2 regions of the Paenibacillus sp. ICGEB2008 genome follow, and region 2 is predicted to be linked to the other one. Evidence: a T-box and tRNA genes for the amino acid it is inferred to sense, from the RefSeq annotation. Region 2 holds a T-box; the other holds one or more tRNA genes.

Region 1 (3,377 bases), on a different contig from region 2:
TACTGCAGCCCGCCTTTGGGGAGTCAACCGATAAACTACTGAATGATTTGGAAATTCATATACCAGATTCTCCTTTTCTCCATGTACTGCGTAGTTCTCTCCACCAGCTATCCAATCTAAAATTTGCTCTAGATACATCTTCCATCGTTGCTCTGACCGATCATCGAGGAATTATTCAATACGTAAACGATAAGTTCTGTGAGATTTCGCAATATAGTCGTGAAGAATTGATCGGGCAGGATCATCGTCTCATTAATTCGGGCTATCATACTCGAGCCTTCATGAAGAACCTGTGGACTACGATCCGTTCTGGTGAGGTATGGCAGGGAGAAATACGAAATCGTGCTAAAGATAACAGCTACTACTGGGTGAATACTACGATTGTTCCATTTATGGACGAGGAAGGTAAACCCTATCAGTACTTAGCGATCCGTAATGAAGTAACTAAATTAAAAAAAGTAGAGGCAGAGCTTCAGACCATGATGACGCAAGTCATGCAAATACAGGAGGAAGAGCGTAAACGTTTTTCAAGAGAGCTTCATGATGGGATTGGTCAAAGCCTGTTTTCACTTATTATTCAACTAGATAGCCAACTAGCTGAACAACCCAACGCTACTTTGGAAAATTTGCGTGCACAGGTAACCGATATCATTAAAGATGTTCGTGGCCTAGCGTGGGAACTTCGTCCCTCAGTTCTGGATGATTTGGGTGTCGTACCGGCCCTAAGAACTTATATTGAAAATTTCTGTTCGCATTACGGAATCGAAGTGCATTTTCAATGTACTTTACGTAAACGCCTTGATATCCGAAAAGAAATAGCAATCTATAGAATTGTACAGGAAGCACTGACGAATGTGGCTAAATACGCAGATGTAGCAGAAGCATACGTTGATGTAGAGGATCAAGACGAAATAATAAAAGTAACTATTCGGGATGAGGGTATGGGCTTCTCTGGAGAATCCAAAGGAGAGGGAGTTGGATTGTTCAGCATGGAAGAACGAGCTAGAGGAGTAGGCGGCTTCTTGAGCATGACCTCTGCTCCAAATCAGGGAACCTCCATACAGCTGACCATACCAGTGTAAAACCTGTGTACTAGATCAGTTATCGGTGTATACTCACTGCAGGAGCAGAAGGAATACACCGATAGCAAGGATTATCGATAGTCAACACTTTGTAGAATCTATGGAAGATAAACATACAAAAAAAGAGAGAGCTCTGTCCCCAGACAGGCTCTCTTTATTTATAAGGTGTCACCACTGAGGCAACAAGAATCCGCTATAGCAAAAAGCGGGTGATGGGAATCGAACCCACGCTACCAGCTTGGAAGGCTGGAGTTCTACCATTGAACTACACCCGCAAATCAGTATCGGGATGACACGATTTGAACATGCGACCCCCTGGTCCCAAACCAGGTGCTCTACCAAGCTGAGCTACATCCCGACATTATACATTTTTTAATAAATGGCGCGCCCTGAGAGATTCGAACTCCCGGCCTTTTGATTCGTAGTCAAACGCTCTATCCAGCTGAGCTAAGGGCGCATATTTAGTTCCATAATGAGCAGTCAAGGCGCCACCCAGATTTGAACTGGGGATGAAGCTTTTGCAGAGCTTTGCCTTACCACTTGGCTATGGCGCCGTATGGATAATGGAGCGGACGACGGGAATCGAACCCGCGACCCTCGCCTTGGCAAGGCGATGCTCTACCGCTGAGCCACGTCCGCAAAATATGGTGCGGTCGAGAGGACTCGAACCTCCACGGGGGGTTAGCCCACACGGACCTGAACCGTGCGCGTCTGCCAATTCCGCCACGACCGCAAAATAACTTATAAATGGTGAGCCATGAAGGACTCGAACCTTCGACACCCTGATTAAAAGTCAGGTGCTCTACCAACTGAGCTAATGGCTCTTAATGGCTGGGGATATAGGATTTGAACCTATGCATGACGGAGTCAAAGTCCGTTGCCTTACCGCTTGGCTAATCCCCATTAAATTAAGAATCAAAGGGCGGCCGATGGGGCTTGAACCCACGAATGCCGGAGTCACAGTCCGGTGCGTTAACCACTTCGCCACGACCGCCATATGATTATAAAAAGACTGGTGGAGGATGATGGATTCGAACCACCGAACCCGTAAGGGAGCAGATTTACAGTCTGATGCGTTTGGCCACTTCGCTAATCCTCCAAAATGGTGCCGGCGAGAGGACTTGAACCCCCAACCTACTGATTACAAGTCAGTTGCTCTACCAATTGAGCTACACCGGCACATTGCCAATTCCCACTTGAAAGGTGGCTCGGGACGGAATCGAACCGCCGACACGAGGATTTTCAGTCCTCTGCTCTACCGACTGAGCTACCGAGCCATGTTTTATTTTACAATTATATCATATAGTTTACACTATATGTAGTTAAAATGGCGGAACTGACGGGATTCGAACCCGCGATCTCCTGCGTGACAGGCAGGCATGTTAGGCCTCTACACCACAGTTCCAGAGGCATTTCCAACAGGAAATTAATTGCGGGGGCAGGATTTGAACCTACGACCTTCGGGTTATGAGCCCGACGAGCTACCGAACTGCTCCACCCCGCGACATCAAAGGTATTTCTTAATACTATTAATGGTGGAGGCTGAGGGGATCGAACCCCCGACCCTCTGCTTGTAAGGCAGATGCTCTCCCAGCTGAGCTAAGCCTCCATAATTATGACCCGTAGGGGATTCGAACCCCTGTTACCTCCGTGAAAGGGAGGTGTCTTAACCCCTTGACCAACGGGCCTTGCAAAATGAATTCTGATTTAATAATTTTGTGGCGGAGAGAGAGGGATTCGAACCCTCGCACCACTTACGCAGTCTAACCCCTTAGCAGAGGGTCCCCTTATAGCCACTTGGGTATCTCTCCGAGTAGCGGCAGAGGGGATCGAACCCCCGACCTCACGGGTATGAACCGTACGCTCTAGCCAGCTGAGCTACGCCGCCACCTTATATATAAAATTCAGAAGTATTGAAATATGGCTCCCCGAACAGGACTCGAACCTGTGACAACTCGATTAACAGTCGAGTGCTCTACCAACTGAGCTATCAGGGAATATTGGTGGAGCCAAGGGGGATCGAACCCCTGACCTCCTGCGTGCAAGGCAGGCGCTCTCCCAGCTGAGCTATAGCCCCAAACTTTTAGTCAATCTAGAAATGGTGGGCCTTAGTGGACTCGAACCACCGACCTCACCCTTATCAGGGGTGCGCTCTAACCAGCTGAGCTAAAGGCCCTAATTCATTAAATTTTATCATCCTTTAAAGGATTTTGCTTGGCGGCGTCCTACTCTCCCAGGACCCTGCGGTCCAAGTACCATCGGCGCTGGAGGGCTTAACGGTCGTGTTCGGGATGG
Region 2 (3,377 bases):
GGGATGTGATATCCATTACTGCCATCTTTCAAAATAATAGGAGCATCATCCACAATCGTGCCAGGCTGTACAAGACCGCTGTCCAAAGCAGGCAGATAAGCAGCAATCGGTTTCATGGCTGAACCCGGCTGGCGTACCATCTGGGTAGCATAGTTCATTTGCTCTTTTTGGAAGTCCCGACCTTCCATCATACCGAGAATGGCGCCGGTTTTATGCTGAATCAGAATGGCCGCCGCTTGCTCGTCACCCTTGGTTTTACTTGTAGCAGAGAAGTTGTCATTATTTTCTGCAATTTGACGCATGGATTTGTACACGCTCTTATCAATGGTGGTATATACCATATAGCCGCCTGTGCGAAGCTGCTGTTCAGCTTCTTTGAGCATGTCGTTATCATCCTTGGTTTTGGTATCTGCACTGGCATTAGCTGCTTGACTCGGATTGGTGACAGACATGAGTGCCTGAGCAGCTTGCCGCTCTGTTTCCATCATAAGATATGGATAGGTGTTATAAGCCTTAACAGTGCGTGGTGCTAGAGATTTTTTGATATCAAAAGCCATCGCTTCATCATATTGTGCTTTATTGATTTTGTTCTCCTCCAGCATTCGGCTGAGCACCAGGTGCTGGCGGTTAATCGCTCTTTTAAATCCGGCTTCATTAAACTCACCTTTACCGTTGTAAGCAGAATAAGAAGAAGGGAGTTGCGGCAGACCTGCCAGATAGGCAGCTTGGGCTACATTAAGCTTGCCCAAATCATTCTCATTAAAAATACCTTTGGCCGCTGCTTTAATACCAAAGACGTTGTAACCGCTTGATCCGTTACCGAAAGGTACCTTATTGAGATAGGCTGTAATTATTTGCTGCTTGCTCAGGAAGCGCTCAAGGCGCAGAGATAGCAAAATTTCTTTGACCTTGCGGTCATCCGTACGATCAAGATTTAAAAAGACACGACGTGCAAGCTGCTGGGTAAGCGTACTCCCTCCAGTTTGTACGGATTCATGTAGTGCCTTTTGCTTCACAGCACGCAGCGTTCCCGACAAATCGACACCTTTATGCTCGTAAAAATGATTATCTTCAATGGCAATAACTGCGTCAATGACGAGCTGAGGAATCTCCTTAAACGTAACAGGTCTTCGATCTTCCTCGGTCCGAAGCTGCCCGATGGGAGAGCCATCATTAAAATAAGCGAAGCCTGTAATTGCATTTTTATCTACTTCCTGTAGAATCGTAGATCTGGAACGCACGGGCTCGTTTTTTACAATAGAAGCAACATAGCCAGCGGCGGTTCCCCCTGCGAATAGTGCCCCCATAAAACCGATGATGACGACCCACTTTATGACACGGCCGAGCCTTCGCATGGTTCTCCGTAAGCGGGAAGGCTTAGGCTCTGATACATTGTTTTTTTCTTCAACCATTAAGTCTTCCTCCTTTATAACAGCCATTATTATAGCATAAAATTACAAAATGAACCCATATGCTAAAAAGCCTGTCTTTTGGTGTCGTTGACTACATAAAAACAGTGTGTTATAAATAGGTCAAAGTAAATATCGTGAAAAGCGGAGAAAGACTTCAGTAGAAGGCGGAATCACGTTGTGCAGAGAGCCGATGGGTGGTGTGAATCGGTAGCGTCCCTCCTTTGAATTACCGTCTGGAGCTGTCTGGATGAATGGAAGCTTTTGCAGGTTTGCGAAGCTCTCCATAGTAATCCGGTACCGGGTGTAAACCCGTTATAGGAATGAAGAGAAAGAAACGTTGGTTTTTTGCATACGTTTCTTTAATTAGGGTGGTAACGCGAGTAGCTCCTTCTCGTCCCTTGGGATGAAAGGGGCTTTTTGGTTTGTTTAAATAGTAATTATTGGATGGAAAATAGGAGGGATTCAGGATGAAATGGGAAGAATTGAAGCCTGAGCAACAGGCAGAGGTAGAACGACAACTAGAAGTGATCCGTCGTGGAGTAGCGGAAATTGTACCTGAGGATGAGCTGAAGCGTAAGGTTATTAAATCGGTTGTTAGCGGCGAGCCACTTAAAATTAAGCTGGGTCTAGATCCGTCTGCACCCGATATTCATATCGGACATACGGTTGTTATGCACAAACTGCGCCAGTTCCAGGAATTAGGGCATCAAGTGCAACTGATTATCGGAGATTTTACAGGCAGAATTGGTGATCCGACAGGTAAATCGGAGACCCGCAAGCAACTGACTGAGGAAGATGTACAGCGTAATGCACAAACATACAAGGAACAAATTTTTAAGATTCTCGATCCTGAAAAGACAAAGGTATACTACAATTCCGAATGGTTAGGACCGATGTCTTTTGCGGATGTGGTAACTCTGTCTGCCAAAGTAACGGTTGCCCGTATGTTGGAGCGGGATGATTTTACAAAAAGGTACCAAAACGGCTTGCCGATCAGCATCCATGAGTTCTTTTACCCGCTGATGCAGGGCATGGACTCTGTGGCTCTCCAAAGCGATATAGAATTGGGAGGAACAGATCAAAAGTTTAATCTGCTGATGGGCAGAACCCTGCAAAAGGAATACGGAGTAGAACCGCAGGCAACCATTACATTGCCACTGCTTGAGGGGCTTGATGGCGTTCAAAAGATGAGTAAAAGTTTGGGTAACTACATTGGTGTGGATGAGGAGCCAAATGAAATTTATGGTAAATCGATGTCCGTTCCTGATGAGTTGATGCTGAAATATTTTGAGCTTGCAACGGATATTACCAATGAGGAGCTGGCAGAGCTGGCGAAAGGTGTTAAGGAGGGTTCGGTGCATCCACGTGATGCCAAAATGAAACTGGCCGGAACATTAGTGCGCATGTACCACGGTGAAGAGGCGGCAGAAGCGGCCAAGCAGCATTTTGTGACTGTATTCCAACAACGCGCGCTTCCTGATGACATTGAAGAATTCACCTTAACAGCAGATCAGTTAGAAGAAGGTGGCATTCGTGTGATCCAGTTGCTGACTCATCTAGGCTTTGCAGCATCTAACGGTGAGGCCAAGCGTAGTATTCAGCAGGGGTCGGTCAAAATTAATGAAGAGAAGTGGACCGATGTGAACGAAGCATACAAGCCGCAGGAAGGCGACATTGTACAGGTAGGTAAACGGAAATTTGCTAAAATCAAGCTTGGATAATTAAAATACATTTAAAAGCAGCGTTGAGATTGATCTCGTATCTCAGTGCTGCTTTTTTTATTTCTACCAAGCGAAAAGCCGTGGTAAACTTAGCACAAATAATCAAACAAATAGATACAGAGTTTTACATAATGAATACGTGGGTTGCCCAATGTGGGTGAAGGCTAGATAAATAACAAGTGTGGGGAAGGATTATATGGACTACTTTAAACGAATTCAGTGTGCGATTGAGTTTATTGAATTG

What was found. A T-box is a leader RNA that pairs with one kind of tRNA and senses whether it is charged. The one in region 2 lies ahead of tyrS (tyrosine--tRNA ligase), so its partner is inferred to be a tRNA-Tyr.
Region 1: it has a tRNA-Tyr gene. The T-box ahead of tyrS (tyrosine--tRNA ligase) is inferred to sense a tRNA for this amino acid. The anticodon was not compared.

The regions. Positions count from the first base shown of each region.
Region 1 covers NZ_AMQU01000036.1:338-3,714, reverse strand. The annotation lists gene C400_RS0125660 (PAS domain-containing sensor histidine kinase) at 1-1,082, shown strand, start outside; tRNA gene C400_RS0125655 (tRNA-Gly) at 1,287-1,357, opposite strand; tRNA gene C400_RS0125650 (tRNA-Pro) at 1,367-1,440, opposite strand; tRNA gene C400_RS0125645 (tRNA-Arg) at 1,463-1,539, opposite strand; tRNA gene C400_RS0125640 (tRNA-Cys) at 1,566-1,636, opposite strand; tRNA gene C400_RS0125635 (tRNA-Gly) at 1,647-1,721, opposite strand; tRNA gene C400_RS0125630 (tRNA-Leu) at 1,728-1,815, opposite strand; tRNA gene C400_RS0125625 (tRNA-Lys) at 1,831-1,906, opposite strand; tRNA gene C400_RS0125620 (tRNA-Gln) at 1,911-1,985, opposite strand; tRNA gene C400_RS0125615 (tRNA-His) at 2,004-2,076, opposite strand; tRNA gene C400_RS0125610 (tRNA-Tyr) at 2,096-2,181, opposite strand; tRNA gene C400_RS0125605 (tRNA-Thr) at 2,186-2,261, opposite strand; tRNA gene C400_RS0125600 (tRNA-Phe) at 2,287-2,359, opposite strand; tRNA gene C400_RS0125595 (tRNA-Asp) at 2,411-2,487, opposite strand; tRNA gene C400_RS0125590 (tRNA-Met) at 2,513-2,586, opposite strand; tRNA gene C400_RS0125585 (tRNA-Val) at 2,616-2,691, opposite strand; tRNA gene C400_RS0125580 (tRNA-Glu) at 2,699-2,770, opposite strand; tRNA gene C400_RS0125575 (tRNA-Ser) at 2,802-2,893, opposite strand; tRNA gene C400_RS0125570 (tRNA-Met) at 2,897-2,970, opposite strand; tRNA gene C400_RS0125565 (tRNA-Asn) at 3,004-3,079, opposite strand; tRNA gene C400_RS0125560 (tRNA-Ala) at 3,084-3,159, opposite strand; tRNA gene C400_RS0125555 (tRNA-Ile) at 3,182-3,258, opposite strand; rRNA gene rrf (5S ribosomal RNA) at 3,295-3,377, opposite strand, start outside.
Region 2 covers NZ_AMQU01000019.1:26,272-29,648, reverse strand. The annotation lists gene C400_RS0117980 (transglycosylase domain-containing protein) at 1-1,412, opposite strand, end outside; T-box leader at 1,548-1,814, shown strand; gene tyrS (tyrosine--tRNA ligase) at 1,880-3,133, shown strand; partial or broken gene C400_RS0117970 (AraC family transcriptional regulator) at 3,330-3,377, shown strand, end outside.